2 linked regions of the Persicobacter psychrovividus genome follow. The main gene of each other region encodes a partner of the protein of the gene in region 2 in a complex. Links are inferred from orthologs where the notes say so. Each region holds a gene or a part of one and is shown on either strand. Other genes may lie near its edges. The genes, in order: hslV and hslU.

Evidence for each region.
Region 1: the proteins of hslU (region 2) and hslV are in contact, whole or in part, in a solved structure (PDB 1G4A), measured with the Escherichia coli proteins. The link is inferred for Persicobacter psychrovividus from one-to-one orthologs.

What each region holds. Positions count from the first base shown.
Region 1 is NZ_AP025292.1:2,010,361-2,026,296, reverse strand. What follows is about bases 6,870-9,665. They hold hslV (ATP-dependent protease subunit HslV), read left to right. Parts: upstream 6,870-7,892; coding sequence 7,893-8,438; downstream 8,439-9,665. Other genes in these bases: AABK40_RS08575 (M28 family metallopeptidase), read right to left, coding at 8,701-9,665; AABK40_RS08585 (Tex family protein), read left to right, coding at 6,870-7,650. Outside these bases: AABK40_RS08610 (DUF4340 domain-containing protein), read right to left, coding at 1-836; gliding motility-associated ABC transporter substrate-binding protein GldG, read right to left, coding at 840-2,540; gliding motility-associated ABC transporter permease subunit GldF, read right to left, coding at 2,534-3,262; gliding motility-associated ABC transporter ATP-binding subunit GldA, read right to left, coding at 3,442-4,353; AABK40_RS08590 (TlpA family protein disulfide reductase), read right to left, coding at 4,457-5,047; more of AABK40_RS08585, read left to right, coding at 5,326-6,869; more of AABK40_RS08575, read right to left, coding at 9,666-10,173; AABK40_RS08570 (alanine/glycine:cation symporter family protein), read left to right, coding at 10,609-12,042; AABK40_RS08565 (PKD domain-containing protein), read left to right, coding at 12,463-15,936. UniProt on the Escherichia coli protein: Protease subunit of a proteasome-like degradation complex believed to be a general protein degrading machinery. The complex has been shown to be involved in the specific degradation of heat shock induced transcription factors such as RpoH and SulA.
Region 2 is NZ_AP025292.1:661,943-678,004, reverse strand. Bases 3,172-6,093 are described here. They hold hslU (ATP-dependent protease ATPase subunit HslU), read right to left. Parts: upstream 5,365-6,093; coding sequence 3,979-5,364; downstream 3,172-3,978. Other genes in these bases: porQ (type IX secretion system protein PorQ), read right to left, coding at 5,403-6,093; AABK40_RS02930 (SDR family NAD(P)-dependent oxidoreductase), read right to left, coding at 3,172-3,867. Also shown: tig (trigger factor), read right to left, coding at 1-984; AABK40_RS02945 (CBS domain-containing protein), read left to right, coding at 1,348-1,803; AABK40_RS02940 (AlbA family DNA-binding domain-containing protein), read right to left, coding at 1,860-2,516; AABK40_RS02935 (SixA phosphatase family protein), read left to right, coding at 2,626-3,165; more of AABK40_RS02930, read right to left, coding at 3,142-3,171; more of porQ, read right to left, coding at 6,094-6,401; lon (endopeptidase La), read right to left, coding at 6,501-8,978; AABK40_RS02910 (OmpA family protein), read left to right, coding at 9,127-11,175; AABK40_RS02905 (DEAD/DEAH box helicase), read left to right, coding at 11,716-12,993; AABK40_RS02900 (transposase), read left to right, coding at 13,307-13,594; AABK40_RS02895 (IS3 family transposase), read left to right, coding at 13,585-14,490; AABK40_RS02890 (TM2 domain-containing protein), read left to right, coding at 14,547-14,861; AABK40_RS02885 (TM2 domain-containing protein), read left to right, coding at 15,004-15,342; AABK40_RS02880 (hypothetical protein), read right to left, coding at 15,409-15,795; 23S rRNA (uracil(1939)-C(5))-methyltransferase RlmD, read right to left, coding at 15,946-16,062. UniProt on the Escherichia coli protein: ATPase subunit of a proteasome-like degradation complex; this subunit has chaperone activity. The binding of ATP and its subsequent hydrolysis by HslU are essential for unfolding of protein substrates subsequently hydrolyzed by HslV.

The sequences.
Region 1 (15,936 bases), 1.3 Mb from region 2 along the record:
ATCAGCTTTTCTTTGGTAGGGGTCTCAAAGAGTTCGAGCGTTCCCTTTTGTTGAGGGTTGATATCATCAATGGTCAGTACAAGCGATGGCTCACCTTGAAGTAATTCATCCACCTGAGGAACCTGCCCTTTATCGATATACTGATCCACCTGAAAATAGCCAAATTGCGAGAGGTATTCAAAGATTTTTTTCGGGTCGGCTGCCGGGTAGTGATCCACCTTCCACTTTTGTTCGTCGGGCAGGATGGTAAAGCCTTCAGCGGGATTGTTCGGATAGGAAACCGTGACAGATTTCAGTGAATGGGCACTGCTGCGGAAGATTGCGCGGTGTCGCCAATCGTTGGGCTGTACCTCAAAAATTCCAGTAACATAACTGTTGTAGCCTGGCAGGTAAAGAGTCGCTGGCCTTTGGTCATCAATCTGGCCATAGGAAACCGTGCGGTCCTGGTTACCAGCGGTAACAAAGGAAAAGTCCTTGCCATCGGTATTTACAGTTACCTGAATTCCCCTTTTCTGCAAAGTGGCATTGACCTGCTGAACTTCATTTTTAGGCACCAGTCGCTTTACTTCTACCTGATGCAAAATGCTCAGGAGCACCTTAATCATGCCATCTTCAGCAGGTTTATTGTTGATCGTCCAGGAGTTTTGTTCCCTTTTGAGATAGGACACCTGTTGTTGGTTTTGGATCGTGATGGACTGAATGTCGGCAGTATCCGTTACGGCAAATTCCTGTAAATTGGCAAATTCGGTTTTTTTACCGAAATCCATCGTCAGGTCAATCACCAGCCAGGCGATCAGCCCAATAAGTATGATCAGTAATTGTGTGTTGGTACGCATGGATTAAAATTTTGAATAGCGTTGTTTACGGACAAAATACCATATCACTCCAAGGAGGAGTATCAAAAGTACTGGCAAGGCAATGTTGAGGGTCTGCCAGAAGGTCTGTTCTTCGAGCACCTTCACCTTGTCCAACGGACGGATTTTCAGTGTTTTGTTTCTGGCGATAATAATCCCATTGTCATCAAGTAAATAACTCAGGCTGTTTTTAATAAAATCGGCATGGGCGTAATCCTGCTGACTGTACGGATCTACCCCAAGCGGAACCGGCTGCCCATCTCGGGGGTTGATTTTGTTCAGCAAAATATCGGCATCACCTACCACCATTATTTTGTTGTCGGCGGTTTCCGCTTTGAAAGTTTTTGAATTGGCAAAGCCCGGCAGGAACCGGTCTTTATAAATAGAGGTGAATTTCCCCTCCAAAAGATAAGCTGTAGCGAAGGGCCCCTGATTAAATTTCTTCGGGTCAATTTGCCCACGCATATTGGTCAATTCAATAAGTACCGGAGCCTGAACGGTCCGTGAATATGGTGATGAAAACATCAGTGGCGTTTTTCGGATTCCGGCAACTTTCACGGTATCCAGTGCCGAGGCATAATCCATCTTGATGGCGTCAAGGTTATTGACAATCGGGTTTTTCCCAAACTGATTGATCAATGGATAATAGGGGAAAGGCATCAGCTGAATTTGAGGCTGATCTCCCATATTTCCGGTAACTATCGGGTAGGTTCCGGCATTCAGGTCCTGAATGATGTTGCCATCTTTTTTGATGCCCCACTTGAAAAGCAAATTGTCAATACCGCCCTGAATAGGCGTGGCGAAGGCGCGTCCGCTTGATTTAAGGCTGTCGGTATCAATTTTAAACCCTTCGCCAAAAACGAGCAGTTTACCACCATTCATTACATATTGGTCAAGTTCATATTCCTGACGTGGAATGTAGCTGGATTTCGGACGGAGTAATAGCACGGCATCGAAAGGCATCAGGTTTGGTAACTGTTGCAGGGTGGAAATGGTGAGCTCGTAGTTGTCTTTCAGACATGCCTGAAGCCCCGCCAATTCATTGGGACGAATATGACTGTCTTCGCTCAAAATCGCCACATGCTTGCGCTTTCGTTGTGTCAGTTTTTTTATACTCGAAATCAGTTCATATTCCACTCCTTCCACCGACTGATTTAGACGCTCCTGCGGTGGCGCTGATTTGTTGCCCTTAAAAAGCATGACGCCGAGCTCTTTACCGCCGTAGGAAATAATAGCCCCCGGGAAGATGATTTTTTCGATCTTCTTGCCATTTTCCGTCGCATGGATATTGGTGGGCTGAATGCCCATATTGGCCAGGTATTGATAATACTCGTTTTTTGACCGGCTGCTTTTTGCTGAAGAAGGGTCAATGAATCGGTACTGGATTTTATCCCCTGCATAAGAATGAAAAACGTCAAGCGTTTCCTCGATACTGGTTTGCAGGCGCTTGAATCCTGCCGGGAAATCACCATCGAGGTACACATCGACATACACGATATCATCCAGCTTTTTAAGAATATTTTTTGTGGCATTACTAAGGGTGTAACGTCCCTCTGAGGTCAGGTCCACCTGAAAAAAGTGCTTGCTCACCAGCAGATTCAGGTTGGTGGCCAGCATAATGACAATCAAAGTAATCAGAATATCTCTGACTTTTAGACTGTGGAATTTCTTTTTAAAATCTACCATTTTCTACTTCCAAGGCTCATGCGTGTCAGTTGCAAAGCAACGATCATAGCTGTTAAAAAATAAAACAGATCTCTCGAATCGATCAGTCCTTTACTCATTCCCTGATAATGGGACAGTAAACCCAATTGTGCAATGATAGGGGAATAATCGCTCCAGATGTTGATGTTACTGATCGAATCAAAGCCAGCATACATCATGAAACACATAAAAACAGCCAAAATAAAGGCGATAATCTGATTTTCGGAAATGGAGGAAGCCAGTACGCCAAAGGCTGTGAATACGCCCGCCAGGAGGATCAGCCCAAAATAGGAGCCTGTTATGCCTGCGGAATCAATGTTGCCCACAGGTGATGCCAGGTGGTAAAGGGAGTAGCAATAAATGCTCGTGGGCAGGATGGCCAAAAGCACCAGGAACCAGGAGGCGGTGAATTTCCCCAAGATGATTTGCAGGTCGCTCAGGGGTTTGGTAAGCAAAAGCTCAAGGGTTCCTGTTTTCTTTTCTTCAGCAAATGTGCGCATGCAAATGGCTGGAATGAGGAACATCAGTACATAGGGGCCAAGATTGAAAAGCGGGCCAAGTTCAGCATAGCCATAACTGAGGACGTTCGTTTCGGGGAAAACCCAGACGATCAGCCCGGTGATGACCAGAAACACCCCCATCACCATATAGGCAATCAGGGAGCTGAGGAAATTTTTTACTTCTTTAGCAAATATCTGAAGCATGATTTATAGTTAGTTTTACCTTATTTTGGTTTGTCCTCTTCTATTGAAAGGGGGATTTGAGTCAAGCATTAAAGCCTGCAACCATTGGGCGATTCCAGGCGAGATGCCCGAAATAGTGATGGACCGAAAAAATGATCTGTGAATATCTGCCTAATCTGTGGGCAAATAGCCACTCCGTATTAATGTGCTGTAAGGGCCTGAAAAGTTTTTTCTATGGACCATTTTTCCTGAGCAAGCCCCACCAAGGGGATGTTCTGTTGTGCGCAAACTTTAAAAATGAAGTAGCGCAAATCCTGATTGCTATGTGCAATGATGCGGTAATTCAAAGGAGAAATTTCCTCGATCTGATCCACACCATCTATTTCCTGAATCGGGGAGAGGTCGGCCTCAAATTGTGTTTCCAGTAATATATGTTGTTCGTCGGCTTTATATTGAAGCTGATCAATGGGGTGGTCGGTGAGTACTGTTCCCTGATCAATGATAATCACTCGGTCGCAAAGTGCCTGAACCTCCTGCATAATATGGGAGGAAAAGATTACCGTTTTATCTTTGCCGACCGTTTTTATCAGTTGCCGAATTTCAATCAACTGGTTGGGGTCAAGGCCTGTGGTGGGCTCATCAAGAATAAGCACCTCTGGGTCATGAATAAACGCCTGAGCAAGCCCCACGCGCTGTTTATAGCCTTTTGAAAGCTGACCGATTTTTTTGTTCTGCTCCCGCTCCAGCCCACAAAGGGAAATCACCTTATGGATTCTTTTGGATAGATAGGGGCCCTTCAAGCCGTGTAGCTTTCCGGCAAAACGCAGGTATTCATGCACATACATTTCATAGTACAGCGGGTTGCTTTCGGGCAGGTAGCCAATTTTTGATCGCGACTTCAGGGGGTGTTTCACCACATCAATCCCACAAACCTCCACGGTGCCTTCGGTAGGGCTCAGGTAGCCTGTGGCGATTTTCATGGTGGTGGATTTCCCCGCACCGTTCGGGCCGAGAAATCCCAGGATTTCCCCAGGATGCGCCTCGAAGGAAATATTATTGACCGCCTTTTGTTGGCCAAATGTTCGGGTTAGATTTTTTATTTTTACTGACACAGTAGCAATGATGGTCCTCTTTGCAATAATGGTATAAAAACACCGATTTCGCAAAAATAAGCCCTTGATCCCTGCTGAAAAAGCTGTTCTTTCTTGTTAAAGACTATCTTCCCCCGTTTTCAAGGTAATTTTTAAAGTGCTCCGTATCATAATAGGCCATGCCCTTTTTGGTGGTCAGCAATTTCCCTTCGGGAGATATAATGTGAGTGGTCGGCAATGACTGGCTTTGCAGGAGCTCTGGCAGCGGGGAATGCATGCGGTAATACTGAAAATCATAGCCTTTCTTTTTCATGAACCGCTCAAGGGCTTCGGGTTTCCGGTCCATATTCAGGAGAATAAAGGCGACTTTTGAACGGTCAGTTTTTTCCATCAGCGACAAAATATCCGGTAGCTCAGCCACGCAGGGAGGGCACCAGCTCGCCCAAAAATTCAGAAAGATTGTTTTTCCTTCGAATTGGCTCATGGGCACTTCTTTTCCTGCCTGATCGGTGATGCTCCACTGATAGGGAACCCTCGGCAGGGCTGCGGAAGCCTGTACTTCTTCAGGCTGAAGAATCCTCGATTGCAGTAACAGTCGCTGAAAATTACTGGAAACAAACATTCTAAATGAAGGAAGCACGAGCATCAGGACAAAGAAAATCCCGATCAGGATATTCTGCCAATGTTTTTTTAGTCGGTCGAGGGTGGTCATCATTTTATTCTTTTCAGCAAATTAAGGAAGATTATGTGGTTTTGGGCGTCCGCCAAAAGACCAATATTGACCTTTTTAGCTCGGGAAGGTACCTCATTGGGAAAAAAATCTCACCTCAGGATTTATCGCGTGGTTAACAGGCAAAATTCGCCCTGAGCGGGGTGTTTTTCATACCGACACTTCTCATAAAACGAATATTTCTGAGGCAATACTGTGCATGAAGATTTTGACCATTGCCCCTTTTGGTTATTTTTGCAAACTAAGCATTCAAAAATACCAACATGTCAAAACAATATTTCCTGACCATTGCGCAGGAGTTAAATATATCAGAACAACAGGTGGCCAATACGGCAAACTTGTTGGATGAAGGTGCGACGGTACCTTTTATTGCTCGATACCGAAAGGAAGTTACCGGCACACTTGATGAAGTGCAGATCGCCTCGGTGAGGGATCGGATGGAGCAACTTCGGGAGCTTGATAAGCGCCGTGAGGCTATTTTGAAGTCGATGACGGATTTGGAAGTATTGACGGATGAACTGCGCGCTCAGCTGATGGAGGCTGAAACCATGTCGGCACTCGAAGACATTTATTTGCCCTTCAAACCTAAACGCCGAACCCGTGCGACCATTGCACGCGAGAAGGGGCTTGAGCCTTTGGCGGAAAAGATTTTCGGAGAGGAAGAATTTGACCTTGAGGCTTTGGCGCAAACCTTCATTGATGAAGAAAAAGGCGTAGAAGATCTTGAGTCCGCATTGGCCGGTGCAAGGGATATTATGGCCGAGTGGGTGAATGAAGACCAGGAAGCCCGTGCCGAAATTCGTGAGCTGTTCCAGAAATCTGGGCGATTCCATGCCCGTGTGATTCCTGGGAAAGAAGCTGCCGGAGAAAAATATAAAGATTATTTTGAGTGGGATGAAGACTTGAAGTCGGCACCTTCTCACCGTATTTTGGCCATGCGCCGTGCGGAGAAAGAGGAAATTATTACCCTGGAATCTACACCTGAGGAAGGGGATGCGATTTTCACCCTCGAGAAAATGTTCGTTACCCGCGGAGGCGCCGTTGGGGAGCAGCAACAACAGGCCACCCGCGATGCCTACAAACGCTTGATGCGCCCGTCTATGGAAACGGAGATCCGCATGACCACCAAGTTGTCGGCGGATGAGGAAGCCATTCGCGTTTTTCGGGAGAATATTGCCCAATTACTGATGGCCTCTCCTTTGGGGCAGAAGCGTGTTCTGGCGATTGACCCAGGCTTCCGTACAGGCTGTAAAGTGGTGATGCTTGACGCACAGGGTAAACTGGAAGACCACACGGTCATTTTTCCTACTGGTGGGCAACGTCAGAAAATTGAAGCGGAGCAAACCGTGATGGCCTGGGCTGCAAAATACCATGTGGAAGCCATCGCAATCGGCAACGGAACGGCTTCCCGCGAAACGGAAACCTTTGTTAAAAAACTGAAAATCCCGAACGTAACGGTGGTAGTGGTGAACGAGAGTGGCGCCTCTATTTATTCTGCTTCGGAAGTGGCTCGGAAGGAATTCCCTGACCATGATATTACGGTTCGTGGTGCTGTTTCTATTGGTCGCCGTTTGATGGACCCATTGGCGGAATTGGTGAAAATTGATGCCAAATCCATTGGTGTTGGCCAGTATCAGCACGATGTGGATCAGTCCCTCCTTAAGAAAGGCCTTGACGATACGGTTTCCTCTTGTGTAAATGCCGTTGGGGTAGAGCTGAATACCGCTTCAAAAGAATTGCTGACTTACGTTTCTGGCCTTGGACCTTCCCTGGCGGAGAATATCATTAAATACCGAAATGAGAACGGGGCTTTTGCGAACCGCTCGGCATTGAAAAGCGTCCCTCGCCTTGGGCCAAAGGCTTACGAGCAGGCGGCAGGATTCTTGCGCGTACGCGATTCCAAAAATCCTTTGGACAGTTCAGCGGTTCACCCTGAGCGCTACAAACTCGTGGAGCAGATGGCCAAAGATTTGGGGGTTTCGGTGAAGCAACTGATGGAAGATGCCGCTTTGCGCAAGCAGATTGTGCTGAAAAACTATGTTTCTGAAACGGTGGGTATGCCAACGCTTGAGGATATTATTCAGGAGCTTGACAAGCCGGGCCGTGACCCGCGTGAGCAGTTTGAAGCTTTTTCTTTTGATGAAAATGTCTCGGAAATCAAGGACCTGAAAATGGGTATGAAACTTCCAGGTATTGTGACCAATATTACTGCTTTTGGTGCTTTTGTAGATGTTGGGGTACATCAGGATGGCCTGGTGCACGTTAGTCATCTGTCGGATAAATTTGTCGATGACCCTTCTAAAGTGGTGAAGGTTCATCAGCAGGTAACGGTTACGGTTATGGAGGTGGATGAAGGCCGCAAACGTATTGGTTTGTCGATGAAGTCGGATCCTTTCAGCAATGAAAAACCTTCGCGTGGTGGTCAAAGATCGGGACAGCGAAACAACGAAAGAAGTGGGCAACAAGGGCGCAATCAAGGTCGTAATAATGAAAGACCACGAGGACGCCAGGGGAGTAATCGTCAGGAGCAATCTGCCGACGGCGATTTGCAAGCCAAATTAGCGATGCTCAAGGGCAAGTTTAAATAAACAACCGATAATTGTGGGGGCACCGTCTGCGGTGCTCAACCCTGTTTTTCGATCCACGGATGATACATATTTCCACAGTTTTTGACTTGAAAATTGTGGCATGAAGCGGTCTTTTGGGGAGCGAAAATATGCGGTTTTTTTAGTTGCTGAAAGAATTCATTAAACCAACACATCAACCTATTGCAATAGGTGATGTCTGTTAAGCCAATGCTATGGCTTTGGTTAAATAAAAAAAGAAAAACATGAGTTTACCAAAAATAAAATCAACAACGGTATGTGCCGTTGTGCATAATGGTCAGGTAGCGATCGGTGCCGATGGTCAGGCGACGATGGGTAATACGGTGGCCAAGAGCAACGTTCGCAAGATCCGTAAATTACAGGATGGCAAGATTGTTCTGGGCTTTGCAGGTTCTACTGCCGACGCTTTCACGCTTATGGAGCGCTTTGATGAAAAACTTGGGGCTTTTAAAGGCAATATGAAACGTGCAGCGATTGAGCTGGCCAAAGACTGGCGAATGGATCGCTATTTGCGCCGCCTCGAAGCCATGATGATTGTCGCCAATAAAGAAGAGGTTTTAGTGATCAGCGGAACGGGTGATGTGCTGGAGCCAGATAATGGTGTGGCAACGATTGGCTCAGGGTCAATGTATGCGCAGTCGGCGGCATTGGCTTTGAAAAAACACGCGCCAAACCTCACGGCCAAAGAGATGGTAGAGGAGTCGTTGCACATTGCTGCAGATATTTGTATTTATACCAACCACAATTTGATTGTGGAGGCTTTGGATTAAGATATTCAGAGTATAGGTAAAAGGGGCTGTTGCATTATTCGTTTTTCGTAATTAGTCACCAGTTTTATTCCGTCGTTTTTCGCTGAGCCATAAGCCGAAGCTGTTTTAAATTGTCCTAATGGGACATTTTCCCAAAGAGGGTTTTTAAAATAGATATGGAGTTTGTGCGGAGGAAATTGAAGCGTGAATAAAGATGATCTGGTGTCTTGATTTATGAAAAGCGTCATGCGACAGCCCCTTTTTTATTTTGCATTGTCAGCCTTTATGGTTGATACAATTTTTGCCCCGCTTTAAAATACGGGTCGCCAACGGTCCATTCAGGTGTTTTTTTGTCGTTGCCTATCAGTGCGCCAGCGTAAATATAAGTTCGCACAAATTTAGTCAGGTAATCATAGTCAATGGTTGCGGGATTATCGTCGGTCTGATGGTAATAATGCATCACCGTTTCATCAAAACCTGTAAAGCCTAAGCTGAGTGTTGGGGCAGGAATCCCCTTTTCAGCAAAGGAAATATTGTCAGATCTTCTGAAAAGGCCCTCTTTGGTAGGGTCACCCATAGGTTTGAGTCCATAGGTTTTTCCTGCCTTCAGGAAGTGAGGCGTTGCCGTGGTGCGGTTCAGCCCTACAATCGTAATAATGCTTTTATCGTTGCAGGCGCCATTGTCATTATTCATCACATAGACACATTGCTTTAGTGGAATCACTGGGTTTTCAACATAATACTGACTTCCGAGCAAGCCTTTCTCTTCGCCTGTCAGAAAGAGGAACATTGCCGATCTTTTGGTGGGGTGTTTGGCCAGATAAGCAGCCGCATTCAGCACGGAAAGTACGCCGGCACCATTATCTCTTGCGCCATTGTAAATGGAATCGCCCTCTGCATTTTTTTCTCCCAGACCAAGGTGATCATAGTGGGCCGTATAAATAACATATTCATTCTTCAGCTTGCTGTCTGTTCCTTCCACAATCCCAATGATATTTTTTGCTGGAACATCCTGAACCATGTGTAGCCCAGAAGCATCCACCTTCAGCTGTACTTTGTAATACTGCCCCAGGATGCCGTGAAAAGGCTGGTCGTTTTCATGCACGAAAATCGAGGTGAAATCATTTCTTACCCTCGGCACCTGTCCTTTAACGACCATTTTTGGGCTGTTGAAATAATGGTCAAGCTTATGCCAGTCAGTCACTGCCCCCCTGAAAATCTGTACCAGAGCTTTGGCGCCGGCTTTTTTTGCAGCGGCTTCCAGTATTTGGTATTGCTTCATTGCGGCTCCAATACTTTGGTCAGTTTTTGTACCTGAAAAGGTTAAAATGATTTTGCCTTTGACGAGGGACTCTTTGAATTCATCGGGTGTGGCATAGCCCAAAAACAGGGCGTCACCGTCAAAGTTCAGATTTTTCTGATTCATGGTAATGGCAGAAGTGCCCATTAATCCTTCTACTGCAAACTGCACTTTCGGTACCTTGAATTCCTGCAATTCCACGGGTTGAAAATAGCCGTCTTTTCCTTCCTTATAAGGGGATACACCAAAACTTTGCATGGTGGTTGATAGGTACCTTGCAGCGATATCAATACCCACAGATCCCAAGTCGCGACCTTGCAACTCATCAGCGGCAAAGAAATTCATCTGCCCTTTTAGGATGTTGGGCGTTACTTGCGCATCAATGGCACTTTTCTTTTGTGCATGGCTGGTCATACCACAAAATAGCAGTGCTATTGCAAAACAAATTTTTTTCATAAAGGCTGTTTTTTTATTTAAATATAAGCGGATAAATCCAAAATGGAATTAACTATCTTCTGAAAGGTTTTATTGGCCTGCGAAGGGAGGATACAGGCGTTGAATGGGCGATGGCGGCGCAGGAAATTAACGACAGACAGGCCAGATTAGAGCGGGTTTAAAATTGGGGATTCATCATGGAAATTTGGTGTATTGGGGCAGTAGGGAGGGATTATTTGGTGTTTGAGATATTGCTGCTGTTGAAAAATAGGTGAAAATCAATTTGTGTTCATTGAATTTGCAGGAGGGCAGGCAAATTTTGAATACGCTATTAAAGGTGGGCGTATTTTATATGCTGATAATTCACCATTATAGGCGCCTTTTTAATAATAAAACGTATTTTTGTGGCTTCATTAAAATCCATTACCTTTTTTATCAATTATGCTAACATCCTTAATGAGTACTTTTAGCGATTATTCAGTAGCTTTTATCAATGCGTCCAATGATTTTCTTTGGTCTTATGTCTTAATCGTGTTACTCATTGCAGCCGGATTGTATTTTACGGTCCGTTCCAAATTTGTGCAGTTTACGCTTTTCGGGGAGATGGTTCGGTTGCTGGCTGACGGCCGTTCCGAAGGTGGAAAAAACAGCGTCTCCTCTTTTCAGGCCTTTTGTATGAGTACCGCCTCAAGGGTGGGTACAGGGAACCTGGCAGGTGTTGCAATTGCCGTTGGTACAGGTGGACCCGGTGCTGTTTTCTGGATGTGGCTTATTGCGCTGATCGGTTCAGCCTCCGCTTTTGTAGAAAGCACCCTGGCGCAGATCTATAAAGAACGAACGGATGACGGGTACCGTGGAGGGCCGGCTTACTATATTGAAAAGGCCCTGAAGAACCGTTCGCTGGGAGTGGTTTTTTCAGTATTGATCACCATTTGTTTTGGCTTCATTTTTAATGCTGTTCAAGCCAATACAATCGCTGCCGCTTTTCATGGCGCTTTCGGTATCGAAACCTCTTATATGGCAATTTTATTGGTCCTGGTAGCCGCGCCGGTGATTATGGGTGGGGTGAAGCGTATCGCAGTCGTTTCAGAAATGATTGTTCCTGTAATGGCCATTGCCTACCTGATGGTGGTTTTTTATGTGTTGGCGATTAACTATAAAGCTATTCCAGCGGTTTTTTCTTTGATATTTGATTCAGCGCTCGGCTTGCGTCCCTTGGCTTCTGGTGCATTAGGAGCGGCCTTGATGCAGGGAATTAAAAGGGGACTGTTTTCCAACGAAGCAGGTATGGGTTCAGCACCTAATGCAGCGGCAACGGCCTCGGTAAGTCACCCTGTGAAGCAGGGGCTAATCCAAACGTTGGGTGTATTTACCGATACCATCCTGATCTGTTCCGCGACGGCAGTTTTGATTTTGGTTTCAGGTGTGGATACCATCGGAACGCACGATGGCATAAAACTGACTCAAAATGCCCTGCAATCCCAAGTAGGTGATTGGGGGGGCAGTTTTATCGCGCTTTGTATCTTGCTTTTTGCTTACAGCTCTATTGTGGGCAATTATTTTTATGGGGAATCGAATATCAGTTTTATGCACCGAGGAGACAAGAAACTGAGCCTGTTGTATCGCCTGATGGTTTTGGGAATGTTGGTTTTCGGAGCAATGGTGAATGCCGAAACGGTTTGGGCTTTGGCTGATTTGTTCATGGCCCTGATGGCGATTGTCAATATTTATGCAATTATTCGTTTATCCCCAATAGCATTCAAAGCTTTAGCCGATTACAAAATGCAAAAAAAGACCGGGAAGTCACCTGTATTTGTTGCTGACGAGGTTGGCATAACAGAAGGCGTTGAGTGTTGGGAGAGTGCAAAGGAACGGGAAGAAGTGGCGTAAAAGTTCTTGTCGTAAACAGGAAACGCTACTTTAATTTTAGCTAAAGCGCTTAATTGAGGGCTAAACCATACTTCGTCCATTTTTTTATCAATTCGTAAGGCAATTGGCTTCCCCAAAATTTCACACTTTTCAAGTCAATATTCATTGGTGATATTTTGTTAAAAATTAATACAATATCAATGATTTGATGGCTCAGGACATTTAATTTTTAATAGTATTGATTGTTACCTTATTAATTTTTAATGTTGTTAAGGGCTAAAGCCTTTTTTTGGGATTGCATTATTTCTTTTGTTGAAAGAAACAGGAAGTCTTGCATCAGCCCAACTTTTTTGAAGGGTTATTATTTTGCCCGCTCTGAGTATTAAGGCTATATACAGTAGCCTGTTTAATTATTTTGTAATCAACATTGACCTATATACTATGGGAAAGACTTTACCTGTTTTTCTGTCCCTTCTTTTTGCGTTGGTATTTTTAAGTACCTATAATCCCGTGTATGCGCAAGATTGTAACACGATCGGTTCACCCGCAGGGGCACCGTCGATTTTTAATAACTTTGAAAATCCAATCGATAATTGTTCCGGTTCGGCGGAGGTAAACTGGACTTTTGGTTGGCGTTTGTCAGCTGCTGAGGCCGCCAATTGCAAAATCGAAATCAATTGGGATGATGGTACAATAGAACGGATCGATCTTACCAATATTTCATTTAATACCGCCTATTATGGTATTGTGGATCGGAAACATACCTACGATTATGACAATGGTAGTGCTGCTCCATCAGGCAATAATATTGATGCGGCGCAACAGAGCTGTACTTATCTTCCAAAAGTAACCCTTGTCGTAAATGGAACAGTATGTTTAATTTCAGCCGAAGGTAACCGTGTAACCGTTTGGGACACAGAGGATAATGCTCTTTTAAATTCGATCGCTGAAGAGGATGCTCGAAATGGGGGCTCAGGTTTGTTTAATTCTCCAGCAGGTGGAGATTACGATATGTGTGCGGGTAATACCAATGCTCATTTTTTGGCAGATTTAACCGTGTGGAACTGTACAACGAACCCGCAGGAAGATTTGAACCCCAACACACACGGGCGTTGGGTACAATATGTATATGGAGAGACCAATGGTGTTACTGGTGGTAATGTAACCGTAGGAGGTGTACCCATGACTGGGGTATATTATGGTCCAGTAACTTGGATTGCAAATTCGACTGACCCCGGTGGCGAGACGCTTCCAATTCGTTTTCCAGCAAATGCTGGAGCCAATGAATGTTTTTCGGTTCGTCTTCGTTCATGGAACGTCTGTAACCCTTATGGCGCAGCAGGGTCTGAAGTCCCTGTTGGTTCGTTTAATGAAAACGATTTCGCATGGCAAGAGGATCCCGTGGACTTGTGGACAAGAACCATTTGTACCGTGGAAGCGCCAAACCCTCCATTGGCAGCGGACTTGAAAATTTGTGTTGGTGGAGATCCAACGCTGAGGGCCAACGGTCAGGCGGGAGCAGTAATCCGATGGTATGAAGAAGATCCAACTCTTTCTGCGGTAGCATTAACACCTGTTCGTACAGGGGCTAATTTCGATCCCGCTAACCCCGATAGAACACTTTCAGATCCTTTCAATCCTAATCCAGGAAGTGTCAAAACCTACACTTATTGGGTAACACAAGCTTACGATGCTGGTGCAGGAGAAGATTGTGAGAGTTTGCCCCGTGAGGTTATTTTGACAATTTACCCTGAAGTAAAAAACAACACCATCAATGATGATCAGGAACTTTGTTATACAAATCAGACGGGAAATAGAATTGACCCTGCATTAATTACAGGCTCTACCCCAACTGGTGGCGATGGCAGTTATGTTTATCAGTGGCAACAACGCTATAATGGTGGCGCTTGGTCGGATATCGGAGGCGCAAATGATGTTAATTATGACCCGCCTGTGTTGGACAATACGACAGATAATGCCGTTACTTATTCCTTTAGAAGAATTGTATCTTCAGGAGATTGTGATAATGGCGGAACGCCAGGGAATGAGTGTGTGAATAACCTTTGTGAGTCCATTTCAGCAGAGGTTGATATTATCGTTCATCCTCGAATGAGAAGTAACAACATCCGTTTTGATCATAACGATCAATCGGTGATTGAGCTCTGCGCTAACACTTCCCCTGGAGATTTGAAAGGGGCTGAAATAAAAGGTGGCCGTGGTAATATAACTTATACTTGGACTCGCTCCAAAGATGGTGCTGCACCTGTCGTAGTTTCCAATAACAGAAATTATAACAATTCACCAGATTTAACACCAGGGGTGTATGAGTTTGTGCGTATCGCCAAAGATGAGTGTGATGCTGTCCTGACTTCAAACACAATTACGGCGCATGTTCGTCCAGTGGTGCCAACACCTGCTGCTTATATAGAAATTCAATCTACAAACGTTGGCCAAACAGCGAAAATATGTTTTGAAGAACCTTTTACTTTTGTTGTAAGCGGGGCAAAACGATCTTTCACGGTCAATGGCGAAGAGCGCCTGATCGAATATCGACCCTATGACCTTGCTTCGGGGAATTATGGTAAAACCTGGACAGTACCTGCAAGTGAGGGTGCTAATATTTCTTTTGTTTATGGCGCAGAGGATAGAGATCGAAAATTTTCGATCCGGGCGCGCTTTGTAGAGGACGATGATTTTGCGTCGAAATGTGAAGAGGAGTCTGCGGAACTTAATATTATTGTAAACCCCGAAGTTCTTATTGATGCAGGGGCAGATCAACTGCTCTGTAACGGAGAGACCATCACACTTGATGGTACAGCTTCAGGAGGAACGGAGAATTTGGAGTATCGATGGACGGGCCCGAAAGGGTTTGCTCAAACAGGTAATCCTGTTAATGTTCCGAATGGCCAATACCCTGATCTCAATATTGATAATGTTTATCAGTTAACCATCACAGACAAAGGCTTTAATCATTCTATGGGTGGGGCATCCTGCCAAATGGTAGAGGATATTACGGTCAAAGTCTATGAAAACCCTTCTGCTTCGGTAGATGTTGCAGCTCAGACCATCTGTCCTGGTTTTCCTGTTGAAATGGTATCAACCATTAATAAGGGAGACAATGGAAATCTTACTTTTGAATGGAGCTGGGACCGGGAAGGTGATTTCCCGATTTCTGATTATTTGTTTACCACCAATGGAGGAAATGGTCAGGGAGCCACAACCATGGAAACCCCTTTCTTTATTCCTGATGGAAATTTGAACGGGAGCTTTATTTTTACCCTGACGGTTACAGAAACACATGCAGATGGTCATTTTTGTACCGTAGCCACGGTTTCGGAAGAAATTATAATTGATCCTGATGCGCCTAAAGGAACGATATTGACCTTTGCAGACCAATCTGGCGTAAGCATTCCCGCAGGTTTGTTGAATGGCGACGGAACGGCATTTGATAATAGTTGTGCGACAGATGAGTTTTATTATGTTGGCACGGAGGCTTATTGGAAAAATGATATTCCAGGGAGCAATTACGACGAAGTGCATTTCTCTGTGATTAATAAAGTGACTTCTGCCGTATTGGTAGCGGAGCATCAATTGGCGGGTAATACCTTTAATAATAATAACAGCCAGTCGAGTAGTTATAAATTTGACCAGGAAGGAGAATTTGTTGTGCGTATGCGCCTTCGAAATTCAAATAATTCAGGAGAATGTAGCGAAGCAATCGTTAACAAAACGATCCATGTTTTGCCATTGCCAGATATCGAAGTGCTTTCTTTCTCTCCAATCTGTCAGGGGATTACCATTGATTTTGAGGAGAACACAGCTTGGGGAAATTTAAGCCCAATCCATTATTCTTGGGAGATAAAAAATAAAGCCAACAACACGGTTGTCGCAGTGGTACCAGGCAATAACGCTGGG
Region 2 (16,062 bases):
CTCAGCAGTCAAACCTTCTTGCGTTTCTACCAACCAACGTTTCAGGAAAGTCTCAGGAAGTTCCATCTCCGCTTTCTCTACCAATTGGTCTTGGATTTGGCGCGCAGTGTAGTTTTCTACTTGCTGATCGTAGTTTTCGCCCATCACTTTAGCTACCTCTGCACGGAATTCCTCCTCAGAAGTTACTTTGTCTGGACCCAAGATTTTGTCGAAAAATGCTTGGTTCATTTCTGCTTCTTCGATACGAGAGATCGATTTAACAGTCAATGTAACGTCGCCTTTAATTTCTTTTACTTCTTCTTCCTCGCGGTTCAAGAAAGTCGCTACTTTCTCGTTTGAACGGTAAGCTTTACGGATGTCGAAAGTAATTGTATCTTCAGCTTTAGCACCGATAAAGATTTCTTTACCTGTTTTTGTTGCCAATTCAGCGATATCCACCATTACGTGAACTGCTTCTTCTTCGCCTTCGATTGCCAAGTCACCTGTTACTTTATCAGTTTCTTCAGCTACTTCAGGAGAAGTCTGCTCGCCACCGTTTTTCAACAAGTTCTCGATTGTTTCGTTCAATTGCTCTTCACCAACATTGATTGAGTAAGTATCAATTGTCAAGTCAGTGCTATAAGTGATATCGTTCACCAAACCAATTGAGTACGAGAATTCAAATTCTTTCTGCGTCTCCCAGTCAATGTTAGCGTTGTTCTCAACGTTAGGCAATGGCTGACCAATGATTTGCAATTTGTTGTCACGAATGTAATCTTCTACTGCGTGCGACAAAAGGTGATTCACCTCGTCAACAAGAATTGAAGTTCCGTACATTCTACGCACTACGCCTGCAGGCACTTTTCCTTTACGGAAACCTTTGATGTCAGCTTGCTTTGCGTACTGCTTGATTTTTTTATCAACCTTCTCACTGTAGTCCGCCTCTGTCAACTTGATGGAAATAGAGGCTTCCGTGTTCGAGCTTTTGTCTAATGTAATATCCAAAGTAGTATACTTTTAATTGAGTTGCCAATTAACTGAAAAACCCCCGAATGACAACAAATTGCATGCGAGGGTGATAATTTGTCTTTCACCAAAAAAGTCATCCAAAGAATGACTTAATGATTTAGTCGTGCAAAGGTAATTAATTTATTGATAATCTCAATGATGTTGATATAATTTGTCTGATAATCATGGCGGTTTCCTTACGTTTGGAAAAAAAATTCCATAAAAAAATATACGAATGCGTGATTGATTAGCCTTTTTGGTTGAATTATCAGTAAAAGCACGCCTGCGCAAACGCTAACTCATTGATAATGAGCTTTATTTTTTGTATATTCTATATTATCAAACTAAAACTCAAAGCTTATGAACTTCACACCCGCACGGAAGGAACCAGTTGACAACCGTTATCAGTACGAGAAAGTAACGCGCTTTATGAACAAGCAACTGGTCAGCTTGAGCCCTATTGAAAACGCTTTTGACGCTATGGACTTTTTGCTGGAAAAAAGAATCAGTGGTGCACCTGTGTTAGACGACCGTGGCCATATGATTGGCATAATTACAGAAAAAGATTTTCTGAAAATGATCCTCGACCGTGCTTATAACAATCACCCTGTTCGCGGCACGATGGTTAAGGATTACATGACCACCGAGATCACGACTGTTTCACCTGACATGGACCTTTTAGATGTTGCACAGATGTTCCTGCGTTCGCCTTATAAGCGGTTTCCTGTCGTTGAAAATGGGAAATTATTGGGGTTGGTCAGTAGAAGGGATATTTTAAAAGCGGCTCTTTTAGTGAAACACACTTCGTGGAAATAGCCATTGTAAAGTTCTTTTATATTTAACCGTTGCGTTTTTCAAGCTCAACGGTTTTTTTATGCCGAGTGCGCTTTATTGCTGAGCACATAAAGGTCGCCTGTTTCCTGTGGGATAATCTCCAGCACATTGGCCAACACGAGGGTGATCAAACGTTTGGCGGCCATTTTTTTGGAAATGGAAGCCAATTCCGAAAGCTCCGCCACAGTAATGCTGTTATTTTCCTCCACGGCAACCAACAATTGCTTTTCGATCGGCCCGACTTCAAACTGAATATTCTTCGGATAGGCACGTCGCCTGAGGATTTCTTTCAGTGGCCCAGACGCCTGAATACTTCGGTCTTGCTGCCGAATATACACCTTGGCATGTTCTGCCGTTTTAACCTTGTAAGGTTTCTGCACCCCTTCGGGGATATCGTAAATAATCACTGTAAACCCATTATCAAGCGTAATGTATGATTTGTACATCGGCAGGGCAGGAAAGATCATCTGATCGAAAGCACGCTCCAAAACAAAGGCTTCCTCTTCAGGGTAACGGCAACCCGCAAGGCCGCCAAAATCATCCACACCAATCAGTAACCGCCCCCCTTTTGCATTGGCAAAAGCGACGACTTCCTTGACGATCTTCTCTGGATGGTTGGCTTTTTTCTTAAACTCCAGCTCTTGACCTTCTCCTTGCCTCACTAATTTTTTTAAAGCCTGAATTGTCATTTCCATGATTCCTGTAAATGCCTGGACAAAATTAAATAAACTAATCTGATCAACTGCGCTTATACTCAATAGACGATTTATGAAACAACATTGTTAATAAGCCCTTCCATACAATATGAAATATATCCTGATCACAAGACATGCAAAATCAAGCTGGGATTTCCCTGAACTTGACGATATCGACCGACCACTTAATTCAAGAGGAGAAAAAAATGCCATGAGTCAAGGGTTGGAAATCAAAAGGCTGAAAATGATCCCTGATAAGGTGATTTGCAGCCCTGCAACACGAACCGTCGCTACGGGTGCAATTATGGTTGATTTATGGCACCTGTCACAAAAAAACATCTCGGTGGACGAGCACCTGTTTCATGGCCGTATTAAAGATTATTTCAAATCCATTGAACAAACTGATCCGCAGCACAATCGGCTGATGTTTATCGGGCATGAGCCTGACCTCTCAGCATTAATCAGCCACCTGACGGATGTCGATATTGAGCATTTCCCAACAGCGGCCTACTGCCAGATTGAATTCCCTGTAAACAGCTGGAAAGAACTGAGCGATGGGCAAATTAAAGGTCGTATAACACACCTGAAAGCCCCGAGGAAATCAACTGAAGAGATGGCGCCTGGTTTAGAACTTCCTGACGTCGAGTAGCACCTCCGAAAAGCGATCGGGAAAATTGATGACCTCCAACAGCTTTTGCGCTACCGACGCAGGAGCACTGAGCATCTGTTCTTCTTTCAGCTTCACGAACTTGCCTTTGGTCCTGAATTGCTCTGGAGCCGCCTCCCTGATCTGCGATTGCATTTCAGTATCAACCACCCCTGGCGCTACGGAAAAGACCTTGATGTCATTTTCATTCAAAATACATTCTTCCGCCACCACTTTGGAGAACAGGTCAAGTGCCGACTTGGAAGCGCAATATGCCGACCAGCCATCCACAGGGTATTTTCCTGCACCAGAACTGATGTTCAGGATTACTTTCTCGGCCTGAACCCCAGAAAACTGTCGCACAAATTCATTCATCAGTATGGTGGGCGTGGTCACGTTAAGGTTCATCACTTGCTCCAGCCCATCCGCCGAAAGGCTCCCTACATGTCCTATTTCCCCCAATGTTCCTGCATTATTAATCAGTACCACGCGCTTGGGAGCTTTTACGGTTTCAAAAAAATGACTGACCTGTGATTTCAGCTCCTCAATATTACCGAGATCAAACTCAATATGGTGATAATTTTTCTTTGCCTGCTGATAACTTCTTGCAATACCTATCACTTCATTTTCAGGATCATTCGTAAGCTGATCCACCAAAGCACGACCAATTCCTCTGCTACTTCCCGTAATAATATAATAGTTCATTGTGGTTGCTTTAAAGTTTGTAATTTCTTTGAATGATAAAATATACTCAACTGTAGGCAAATAAAAAAGGAGGGAAAAACCCTCCTTTAAATATTATAATTTTACCTGCTCTTAAAGTATAAAATGAGAGAGGTCTTTGTTTTTTACCGCACCCGATAGCTTCTCCAGCACCAATTCTTTGGTAACAACCACATGGGCGTTCTCACCAATTACATCGGGAATATCAAAAAGGAAATCGTTCAGTAAATGACTCATCACTGTGTGTAAACGACGTGCGCCAATGTTCTCTACTTCCGCATTAATATCAAAAGCGATTTGTGCCAATTCATGCAAAGCCTCATCATTGAACGTCAGCTTCACTTTCTCGGCATCAAAAAGCGCCTCATACTGCTTGGTCAAAGCATTCTTAGGCTCTTTGATGATCTGATAGAAATCGTCTTTTGTCAAATCCTTCAATTCAACACGAATCGGGAAACGTCCCTGAAGCTCCGCAATTAAATCAGAAGGTTTCGCAACATGAAAAGCCCCTGCTGCAATGAACAATACGTGCTCGGTATTCACCACCCCGTATTTTGTCGTCACGCTTGAGCCCTCCACAATAGGAAGAAGGTCACGCTGAACCCCCTCACGGCTAACATCCGCACCACCATTTTGACCCGAGGCTTTGGCGATTTTATCAATCTCATCAATGAAGATCATTCCTGTATTCTCCGCACGGCTGATCGCTTCCTCTTTAACCTCATCCATATCGATCAGCTTGCTTGCTTCTTCATCGAAAAGCAATTTTTTCGCTTCACCAATCGTTACTTTACGCTTCTTGGTCTTTTTCGGCATCATGTTGCCCAGCATTTCCTGGAGGTTAATCATGGAGGTTTCGTCCATCATTCCACCGCCAACCATGCCCATGCCACCACTCGAAGCCTGCGCTACAGAGATTTCAATCTTGCGATCATCCATCTCTCCATTTTTTATTTTCTGACGGAAATGCTCACGGGTCTGCTGATTCAGCTCTGCATCATTTTTTGGTGCTTCTTCCGTAGTAGCTACCGTTACATTTTTTGCACCAGAAACTGGGGGAATCAAAGCATCAAGAATGATGTTTTCTACCGCTTCAGTAGCACGTTCTTTTACGCCTACTTCCTTTTCTTTTTTCACCAAATTCACGGCCTGTTCTACCAGGTCACGAACCATGCTTTCTACATCACGACCGACATAGCCCACCTCTGTAAATTTCGAGGCTTCCACTTTGGTAAAAGGTGCACGGGCAATTTTAGCCAGACGGCGGGCAATTTCGGTTTTACCAACACCAGTGGCACCAATCATCAAAATATTATTGGGAACAATTTCTTTTTGAAGCTCCGAGCGAACGCTCATTCTTCGCCATCTATTTCTGAGTGCAATAGCAACGTTGCGCTTTGCATCCGCCTGTCCGATAATATACTTATCCAATTCAGAGACAATCTCTCTTGGGGTCAAATAGCTTTTATCTTCTAACATGATCTATATTTTCTATTTAATCAGTTTGTACTGATCAATCAATTTCTAAATTTAAAATGAGAGAGGTTGGTGCTGAGGCTGACGAAGTGTGCTCCACCAGCAGCATGATAGGCCGCATAAGTGTAATCGATCGTCCATTTTTTAACGAGAATTCTCCCTCCGAAGGCGAAACCTGACAAACCTTTTTTGTCCTGTAAACCGAGCGATGCTCTAATATCTTGATTATAACCCGCCATCAGGTGCACATTTTTATGAATCAGGAATTCCGTACCGATATTAAAGTAGCGGAAAGCATCCTTCAGCGTGGTATTTTCCTGCTCATTTTGCCCAAGATAGGGGGCATCATGAGGTAAATAAGACGCCGCCACAGAAAAACGCACAGGCATATGATCGGGCTTGAAAGTAGCGCCAAGCTGAACATCGAATGGGAGATTCACGGGCTCGGTATCGAAATTCCGTAAGTTGAAACCGAAATTCTTCAACACCAATCCTGCGGAAAATTCATGTTCAGGGTGAATAAACAAAATCCCCGCATCAAAAAGCATGGCACTTGCGGCATAGCTTTCGATTTTACTGTTGATAAATTTGGCAGAGAGCCCCACACTGAAGTTGCCCACCTGATGCTGCTTGGTTATGGCGATCAGATAATCGCCTGCGGTGAAAGTCCCTTCAGGGTTTCCCGACGGGTCATAACCCTGCATTGTGCCAAAATGTAAATATTGTGCCGACACTGCCCACGAACCTGTTTTGGGCATCGAGAACTGATAAGTGACCAACCCCTGCTGTATGCCTGCAAATCGGCTGGTGTAGTGTATGCCCAAATGCTGATCGAAGGAGGGTAATGCCGCCGCAGGATTACTGACAAAAGCGGCGCCATCATCAAAATAATTGGAGGGCATGACGGTGCCCATCGCCGCAGATTTGGCAGAATATGGCGCATTCAGCAATGCATATGCCCCACCTTTCAGGGACTGCCCATAGGAATACTGAACCAACAAAAGTAGTCCTGAAAAAAAGAGGGTAAAACGGGTGTTCAAATCGGTAAGGTTAATATGACCAATGAAGAACAATTTGCAAAGAATTCTTCAAAGGCAAAAAAATAACGAGGAGAAGCCCCTCGTTATTTTATATTTATTTTACTTCTCTTTTTTCTGTTCAAGAATGAAATCAATAGGCTCACTGACTTTCTCCTCCAGCAAGGCATAATCAAACACCTCACGGGCTTCCTTCACATAATTGATGTTCAGGTCGCTGATGTATTCCACCTCGATTTCCTCGACATCTTTACGGTTTTTCTCACAAAGGACTATTTCTTTGATCCCCGCCCGACGTGCCGCCAAAAGCTTCTCCTTAATTCCACCTACAGGCAACACTTGCCCCCGAAGGGTGATCTCGCCAGTCATGGCCAGTTTGGAACGCACTTTTCGCTGGGTAAATACCGAAGCAAGGGAGGTCAGCATAGTGATACCTGCCGACGGGCCATCCTTAGGCACCGCACCTGCAGGTACGTGAATATGCAAATCGTAATTATTGAAAATACGATAATCAATGCCCATACGCTCTGCATTGGATTTCAGATAAGTCAGGGCCGCCATGGCCGATTCTTTCATGACATCGCCCAACTGACCAGAAAGGGTCAATTTGCCATTTCCTCGACTAAGCGCCGACTCAATAAACAAAATCTCACCACCTGCCTGCGTCCATGCCAATCCTGTTACTACGCCAGCAGTGCGGTTATTTTCATATAATTCTTTATCAAACAATTGCGCTCCAAGGATTTCCTCCACACGGGCGTTATTGATCGTTTTTGAATACTCTTCTTCCATTGCTACCGATTTGGCAACATTACGGCAAAGCGCACCCAACTTGCGTTCAAGGCTACGCACACCAGACTCACGGGTGTAACCGTCAATCACTGTTTTGATTGCGCCTTTATTAATCGCAATATCAGCAGCCTTCAGGCCGTGCTCTTCACGCTGTTTAGGAATCAGGTGTTTTTTCGAGATTTCAACTTTCTCTTCCTGTGTATAGCCTGTCAATTCAATAATCTCCATACGGTCGCGCAATGCAGGCTGAATGGTCTCCAGTGAATTTGAGGTGGCAATAAACAATACCTTGGAAAGGTCGAAACCAATTTCCAGGTAGTTATCCACAAAAGCGTTGTTCTGCTCTGGGTCCAGTACCTCCAATAAAGCGGACGAAGGATCGCCACGGAAATCAGCACTGACCTTATCAATTTCATCCAATACAAAAACAGGGTTGGCTGTTTTGGCACGTTTAAGGTTTTGCAAAATTTTCCCTGGCATGGCTCCAATATAAGTCTTACGGTGACCGCGCACCTCCGACTCATCATGCAAACCACCCAACGACATGCGGACATACTCACGGCCCAAGGCATTCGCTATAGAGCGCCCCAATGAGGTTTTTCCCACACCAGGAGGGCCATAAAGACACAAAATCGGCCCTTTCAGGTCACGCTTCAACTTCAGCACGGCAAGGTACTCAATGATGCGCTCCTTTACTTTATTAAGGCCATAGTGCTCTTTATCCAAAATTTTACGGGCACGCTTAAGGTCGAAGTTGTCTTCGGTAAATTCTCCCCAAGGCAAATCGATCATAAACTCAGCATAACCCAGATTCACCGCGTATTCTGGTGCCTGAGGGTTTACCCGGCTCAGCTTATCAAGCTCCTTCATGAAGTGTTCCTTCACCTCTTTGGGCCACTTTTTAGCTTCTCCTTTTTTGCGGAGGTTCTTCACATCAGATTCCGGGCCACCTTGCCCCAGTTCATCCTGAAGAACTTTCATTTGCTGGCGCAGAAAATAATCCCGCTGCTGCGCATCAAGGTCAGAGTGAACTTTGGACTGAATTTCATTTTTCAGCTCCAGCATGTGGATATCCTTGGACATGAACTCCAACAGCAATGTGGAACGCTCACGACCTTGGTCGGTCTCCAAAATACGCTGCTTCTCTTTTGCTGCCACTGAAAGGTTGGACGACAAAAAGTGCGTAAGGAATGCCGGAGAGTCGATATTCTCAATCGCCGACTGTGCCTCCTGAGGCATCTCAGGGTTCAGGCGTAATATTTTTGCCGCAGCATCTTTGAGTGTTTCCACCAAAGCGGCCGCTTCTTCTGTTTCTTTTGCAGGGAAGCTCTCCTCCAGGCTGATGACTTTCGCCTGGAAATAAGGATCTTCAGAAATAATATCCTGAAGCATAAAGCGACGCATCCCCTGAATAATGATGGTGGTGTTACCATCAGGCAATACCAGCATTTTTACGATTCGCGCTACGGTTCCGATATTGTAAAAATCATGAACCTTAGGGTCTTCAACGTCTTTATTTTTTTGAGCTACCACCCCAATGGTACGGTCTCCTTTGTAAGCGTCCTTCACCAATTTAATGGATTTGGCACGCCCAACGGTGATCGGTATTACCACACCTGGGAAAAGTACTGTATTTTTTATTGGCAGGATTGGCAGTTCGTCAGGAATTGTCGTTGCTTCCACCTCAGCCTCATCCATCTCGTCGTTGATCGAGATAAACTCACCATTCTCGGTTTCTTCCATTCCCACAAGAACTGCGTTTTGAAACATGTCGTTCTGTGAATCCATAGATATATTAATATGTCATATTGACAGTTATTGCAAAAGATGCAAAATTTATAAAGATGTTTAAATAATTAGACAAGGGATGTGCCAAAAGCATTATCTTGCAAAGTAGAGATGTTAATTGTATTTTTCACGTGCCAATATGCACTATATGAACGCAAATAATCAACAAACTGTCAGCCTTTCCCCTTCTGTCCTTCGTTGGGCACTATTTTTTATGTCAATTTTGCACCCTTTTTCGGAAGGCGTGGCACAAAAGCGACAAAAGAAATCTGCGATTGTTAGCGAACAACCTCAAAATTTTGATATAAATCAATTATTCTCCTTCCCGAATGTGAATAAAGTAAGATATTATTCCGATAAGTCCCAACTTAATCGATTAAGAAAGTTGGATAAGACAGGTAAAACTGAGCAATTGTACCCATTGTTATGGAAGTATGTCAGTAAATTTGGCATTGACAATTTCAGGAAAGATACTTACTGGCTTTGGAGGCTCGCTAACCTGACCGAAGAAAAAGGGGCTTTTCACGATGCCCAGCGCCTTTACAAGTTGGTCCTCAAGCACCATCATGGTGGGGTGGATTTCCAGAAGGTGCAATCAAAATATTACAAAATGGCAGGGCGATCGCCGAAGGATTATGTGCCACTGGACTACTATTATGACCTGATTTCCTTCCGCGAAAAATTAGACACCCTCCGTCCGCCGCAAGGCATTGACCTGAACATGGGATTCTATGTAAATTCCAATAAGTCAGATTATGGGCCAAGTATGTCGTGGGATAACCAGACCATGATTTTCACTTCACAACGTAATGCCGTACGCCGATCTTTTGACCCTGAGCCTAATGAAGATTTATTCATGATCCGCTCCCTTGGAGATGGTTACTGGGATGAAGCTGTGCCCGTCAAAAGCCTGAATACACCCGCCAATGAAGGCTCCCCCTTCCTGACCCGAGATGGTTCAAAAATATATTTTTCAAGATGTAATACGCCTCAAAGCTATGGCAACTGCGATTTGTTTGTAGCACATTTGCAGGCAGACAGCACGTGGGGGGAAATCAGTAATTTGGGGCAGAATGTCAATTCTGTCGCCTGGGAATCTCACCCAAGCCTAAGCCCTACGGAAGATACGCTCTATTTTGCCTCGGATCGTATAGGCGGATTCGGAATGTCCGATTTATATTATACCACCAAAAATAAAAACGGCCAGTGGAGTAAAGCCAAAAACCTCGGCCCGAACATCAACACAAGGGGCAGTGAAGTCAGCCCATTTATCCATCCTGAATACAATGTTCTTTATTATAGTTCAAGTGGGCAACTGATTAATTTTGGGGAATTCGATATTTATAAGGCATACCACCTGAAAAACAAACAATGGACCGAGCCCCAGAATATTGGGCCACTCGTCAATGGCCGTGGTTCAGAGTTCTACTTCACCATAGATAAAGAAGCCAAAAACCTGTACTATGCGAAATCCATCGAGAACAACATGAAAAATCTCGACCTCTATTCCTTTCCGCTGCCCATGGAAGCACAGCCCCTGGCCACAACCAAACTGAAAGGCCAGTTATTGGATTCGCTAAGCAACACGCCATTTAACGATGGTATTGTATCCATTATAGACCTCGACAAAGGCGTTGAAATTGCACCAAAATACCTCAGGGATGACGGTACCTATGAATTTGACCTGATCAACGAACGAAAATACCTGATGGTCATTCAGGGCGATGAATTTTTCAGGATAGAGAAGATTTTCACCCTGCAAGGTGATACCAATTTTACCGATGCTACACGGCCAATCTCCTCAAGAATGCAGTTTGAGTCGGTGGTGTTCGATAATAATTCCTTTGAGCTGAAATCTGCCATGTATTATGATTTGGATAAAATTGGCAACTTCCTGCTCGACAACCCTTCCTTCAAACTAAAAATTGCAGGACATACCGATACCAAAGGAAACAAACAGGCCAACATCGAGCTGTCACAAAAACGTGCCGATGCTATCAAAGACTATATTGAATACTTTGGCGGCATTAAAAGCGACCGTATCGAAGCGATAGGCTACGGCGCACAAAAGCCACTCGTTGAAGAAAAAACCGAAGCCGACCGCGTACTGAACCGTCGGGTGGAGTTTGAGATTTACAGGGACGCTTCCGCAGAAGACCATCGAAAGAATGATGAAAATGACCCCAGCAGGTGGTAATCTGTAAGAAGAATCAAGGATTTAAAAACTCTTGAAAATCAATTGCGTAATTCATTACAATTAGAAGGCAAATAACTCAATGAAGCCTGACTGCAATCCGACCAGTCAGGCTTTGTATTTTTTAAGCCAGCGCCACAAAAAAAGGCCCTTGGCATATCACCCCTGACCTTCTTTTTCCCTTTATTTTACTCTAATTAATAAAGGGCTCAAAGCCAAAAATTGTTTGAAACACCGACAAAAAGCACCTAAAAATCACTCAGGCACTCTTTTTATTCAAACTGATGACCATTTTTAATCCATCGAATACCACACCAATTACATTTCGTATTCAAAAGCATTCTATAATTTAATTCTAAATCACTACATTGCAAGTATTGTTCTTTCGTTTAAGATGAAAAACAAAGACAACATAGCAAGGACAACCCTTAGCTATTAAAAAACTGATGATTTGACAGTGTTCTGGTACAAAACACCAGAACCGTCCAGGGGGTCTTGAGATTTATCCCTATGGACCAATAAGAACTTATTAACCAATAGGATTTGAAATTTACAGACTTTAATCTGAATCCCAACATTGAAGACGCCATTCAGGCAATGGGATATCAAGATGCCACACCGATCCAGGAAGCGGCCATTCCTTTGGCCATCGAAGGAAAAGACCTTATTGCCTGTGCACAAACAGGAACAGGAAAAACTGCCGCCTATTTATTGCCTGTGATGCACCTACTTTTAGAAGGCGATGCACCCAAAAGTAATTCTGTGAGCTGTATCATTATTGCCCCTACCCGCGAATTGGCAATACAAATTGACCAGCAACTGGAGGGGATGAGCTATTTTGCTCCACTTAGTACTGTGGCCATTTATGGCGGAAGCGATGTGGGCAACTGGGAAAAACAGCGTAATGCCATTAAAAATGGTGCCGACATCATTGTTGCGACACCAGGCCGTTTGATTCAGCACTTTAACCAAGGCTATCTAAAAACAGATGACCTGAAATTTTTGGTGCTTGACGAAGCTGACCGTATGCTCGATATGGGCTTTCAGGAAGACATTAGCAATATTGTCAGTAAGCTACCTAAAGAACGCCAAACCTTGATGTTCTCGGCGACCATGCCACCAAAAATTCGTGGATTAGCGAAGAAAATCCTTCAGGATCCTGAGGAAATCACTTTTAAAGTTTCAACGACTGCCGAAGGTGTTTTACAGGGCGCGTATATGGCTTTTGACAATCAGAAGGCCAATATCCTTAAAGGTATTTTGGTGGGTAATGAAGAGAAATTACCTACGGTATTTGTTTTCTGTGGCACCAAAATTAAGGTAAAAGAACTGGCCAAAGACATGAAAAAATGGGGGCTTAAGGCCGAACCGTTTCAGTCTGACCTTGAACAACGTGAGCGTGAGCAAATCATGCAGGACTTCAAGAACAAGCAGTTCCAGGTTTTGGTAGCGACCGATATTGTTTCACGGGGTATTGATATTGATGATGTATCGATGGTGATCAATTATGATGTGCCTAACGACCCAGAAGATTACGTCCACCGTGTTGGACGTACAGCCCGTGCTGAACGTAAAGGATATGCCGTTACTTTGATCAACCCACGTGATTGCGGCAAATTCCGTCGTATCGAGGAACTGATCGAGAAGGAAGTCGTGAAAGTTCCATTGCCAGAAACTTACGGTGAACAACCTTCCTACTCTACTGAAAGAAGAGGAAACGGTGGCGGCCACCGAGGAGGCAACCGCAATGGTGGTGGCAACAAAGGAGGCAGCCGTAAGCCAAGAGGAAACTACAACAAACGCCCTCGAAAAGCAGAATAAACTTCTTTTTGAATACCCACTTAAAATCCAAAACAGTCCGCTGTTTTGGATTTTTTTGTTTCAACACCCCCCATTCGTATTGACATTTGAGTGAAATAAATTACTTTTAACCTTATTCTTTTTTTAATAGTAAATCTACCTTTATGTCAAAAGCATTATTAGCGACCATTGCAGGAGATGTTAGCCCTGAAGCATTAGTTCAATGCCAACATTTATCCGATGACGAAGCAGCACAGGTTTTAACCGTGTTCAATCTATAATTACCCCAACAATTCAGACAGCAAGTTAAAATAATATACTAACTTGTAAATCAATGAAAAGCAGAAGAAAATTTAGCCCCAAGTTTAAAGCCAAGGTAGCACTTGAAGCGATCAAAGAACAACAAAGCACAGCGGAACTTTGTCAGAAATATGAAATCAGTCCTGCACAGATTGGCCAATGGAAACAACTTTTTTTGGAGAATGCATCGAGTGTTTTTGAAAAAGGGAGTAAGGCTATCAAGCAGGAATCTGATCATGAAGGAGCGTTAAATAAATTATACTCTAAAATAGGACAACTTCAAGTTGAGAATGATTTTTTAAAAAAGGCCTCATCGAAGTAAAGAGCGTTACCGAAAGACAGGTGATGGTCGATGAGGAACATGCTGATTTAAGCATTAGACGTCAATGTGAGCTTCTCCAAATTTCTCGTTCGGGCTGGTATTACAAGCCAAAAGGGGAAAGTGAATTGAATCTTGAATTGATGCGTGTAATTGACAAAGAATACCTTGAGCATCCTTTTCGAGGGGTACCTTCTATGACTTCGTTTTTGATTAATGATTGCGGTTATCCGATCAATAAGAAGCGAATTGAACGTCTGTACAAAGTCATGGGGCTTCGTTCTCTTCTTCCTGGTCCGCACACTTCAAAACCTTCACCTGAAAATAAAATATACCCCTATTTACTTAGAAACCTTGAAATAACCCATTCAAATCAAGTTTGGGAGACGGATATCAGCTATGTTCCTATTGCAAAAGGGTTCATGTATCTGATGGCTGTGATTGATGTCCACTCTCGATATATTGTAGGCTGGTCACTCTCAAACACCATGTCAGCAGAGTGGTGCCGCAATACAATTCAAGAATGTATTAACAACCATGGCGCTCCTGAAATTGTCAATACAGACCAAGGGAGTCAATTTACGAGTGATCTCTTTACGGGCTATCTCTTAGGCCAAGGAGTAACTATTAGCATGGATGGAAAAGGTCGAGCAACCGACAATATTTACATTGAACGATTTTGGCGAACGGTCAAATATGAAGATATTTATTTGAATGAGTATCGCGATGGATTAAAGCTGCAGATAGGACTTATCGAATATATGAACTTTTACAATAACGAAAGAAGGCATAGCTCAATCGATGAGAAAAGGCCCTGCGATCTTTACCAATCCAAGCCGCACTCAACAACATCAGAAGCAAAAGTAAGCGCTTCCTTAGAATCAGTCAAGGGCGGGTAAATGCTCCTGCCGCAGGCGCAACACAGGAGCACCCTTGACAAGATTCACTGAAGCACTTGATAACTCGCTCAGATGTTTTGAGTTCAAGGGAAAATAATTTAAATAGCAGAGATGGCTGTCTGAAGATTGGGGGAAATTATAATCAAAACAAAAATTCTGTTGTGATGGGCTACCTTTTCTTGCTTATTATTTTTAGTGCGCATTATGCTTATAATGGAAAATGGGGAATGCAGATTCTATTTTGGCTTACTGCAGGTGGTCTCGGTGTTTGGTGGCTGATTGATATTTTCAGAATGAGCTCCATCATCAAAAAATATAATGACAAGCAACTGGCAAATGCCATTATATCGGTAAAGGCATATAGCCATTAAATTTCGGTCATGAAAAATCCCACACTCAGTAATCAACGTGGGATTATTATTTTAAGAACTATTTACACATGATAATGGATATTATCGGTATGATTCATGCTTATACTAAATCGAAGAACATTTAATTTAACTTACTACCGATATGTCAAAAGCATTATTAGCGACCATCGCAGGAGAAGTATCCCCCGGGGCACTGGCACACTGCCAACATTTATCCGACGAGCAAGCCACTCAGGTATTGACGATCTTTAATCAGACTAAAAATTCTGTTGTGATGGGCTACCTTTTCTTGCTCCTGATTTTTGGGGCGCACTACGCATACAATGGAAAGTGGGGAGTACAGATTATTTATTGGATCACCTTTGCGGGCTTTGGGATCTGGGGGTTGATTGATATTTTCAGAATGAGCTCCATCATCAAAAGCTACAACGATAAACAATTGGCCAAGGCAATCATTTCCGCAAGAGCACTTACGCATTAATTGTCCATAAAAAAAGTCCACACTCAGCAAAGAATGTGGACTTTTTTTCATCTCTTTAAATACGTTTTAAATCACCTCTTTTCCATCCTCTGGATAAGGGATAAAAACGAAATTGGTAAAGGCACCATCCATTACGAACAGACAACAGAACTCGTCAGGGTCTTTGAAAGTCGCCTTGAAAGCCTTTTCCTTCTCTCCTGCCTCAATCATCCCACGCTGAACAAACTCATCAAGATAAGTGATGTTGTAATTCCACGCCAGCGACAGCTCGCCCATTTTCAGGAACTGCTGACCAATGGGCATCCCCATTTTTGATACTGGGAAGATGGGATAATCAGAAAACCCCTTAGATTTAATCGCATAAGCCGCCTCTTTGAGCGTATCTGCCACTTTTACAAAGTCCTTGGTGATCTCTCCTAAGTATTTACCGTCTAATTCTGGATCGTTTTGCATGATCTATTTTGTTTTTTTGTCCACAGATTCCACAGATTATTTTTGCAGAAATATTGAATATGCGACAAGATTAAATCAATGTCTTTTTGGGGTCATAGTCAAGATCCTACAACCTATTTAAAGGACGTTGCATACAACGTCCCTACTGATTTATTTCAACTCCAAAGCCACCACATTCTCGATGTGATGTGTGTGAGGGAACATGTCCACTGGTTGAATTTTAGTCACTTTATACTTCACATCCAACAGGTCCAAATCGCGTGCCTG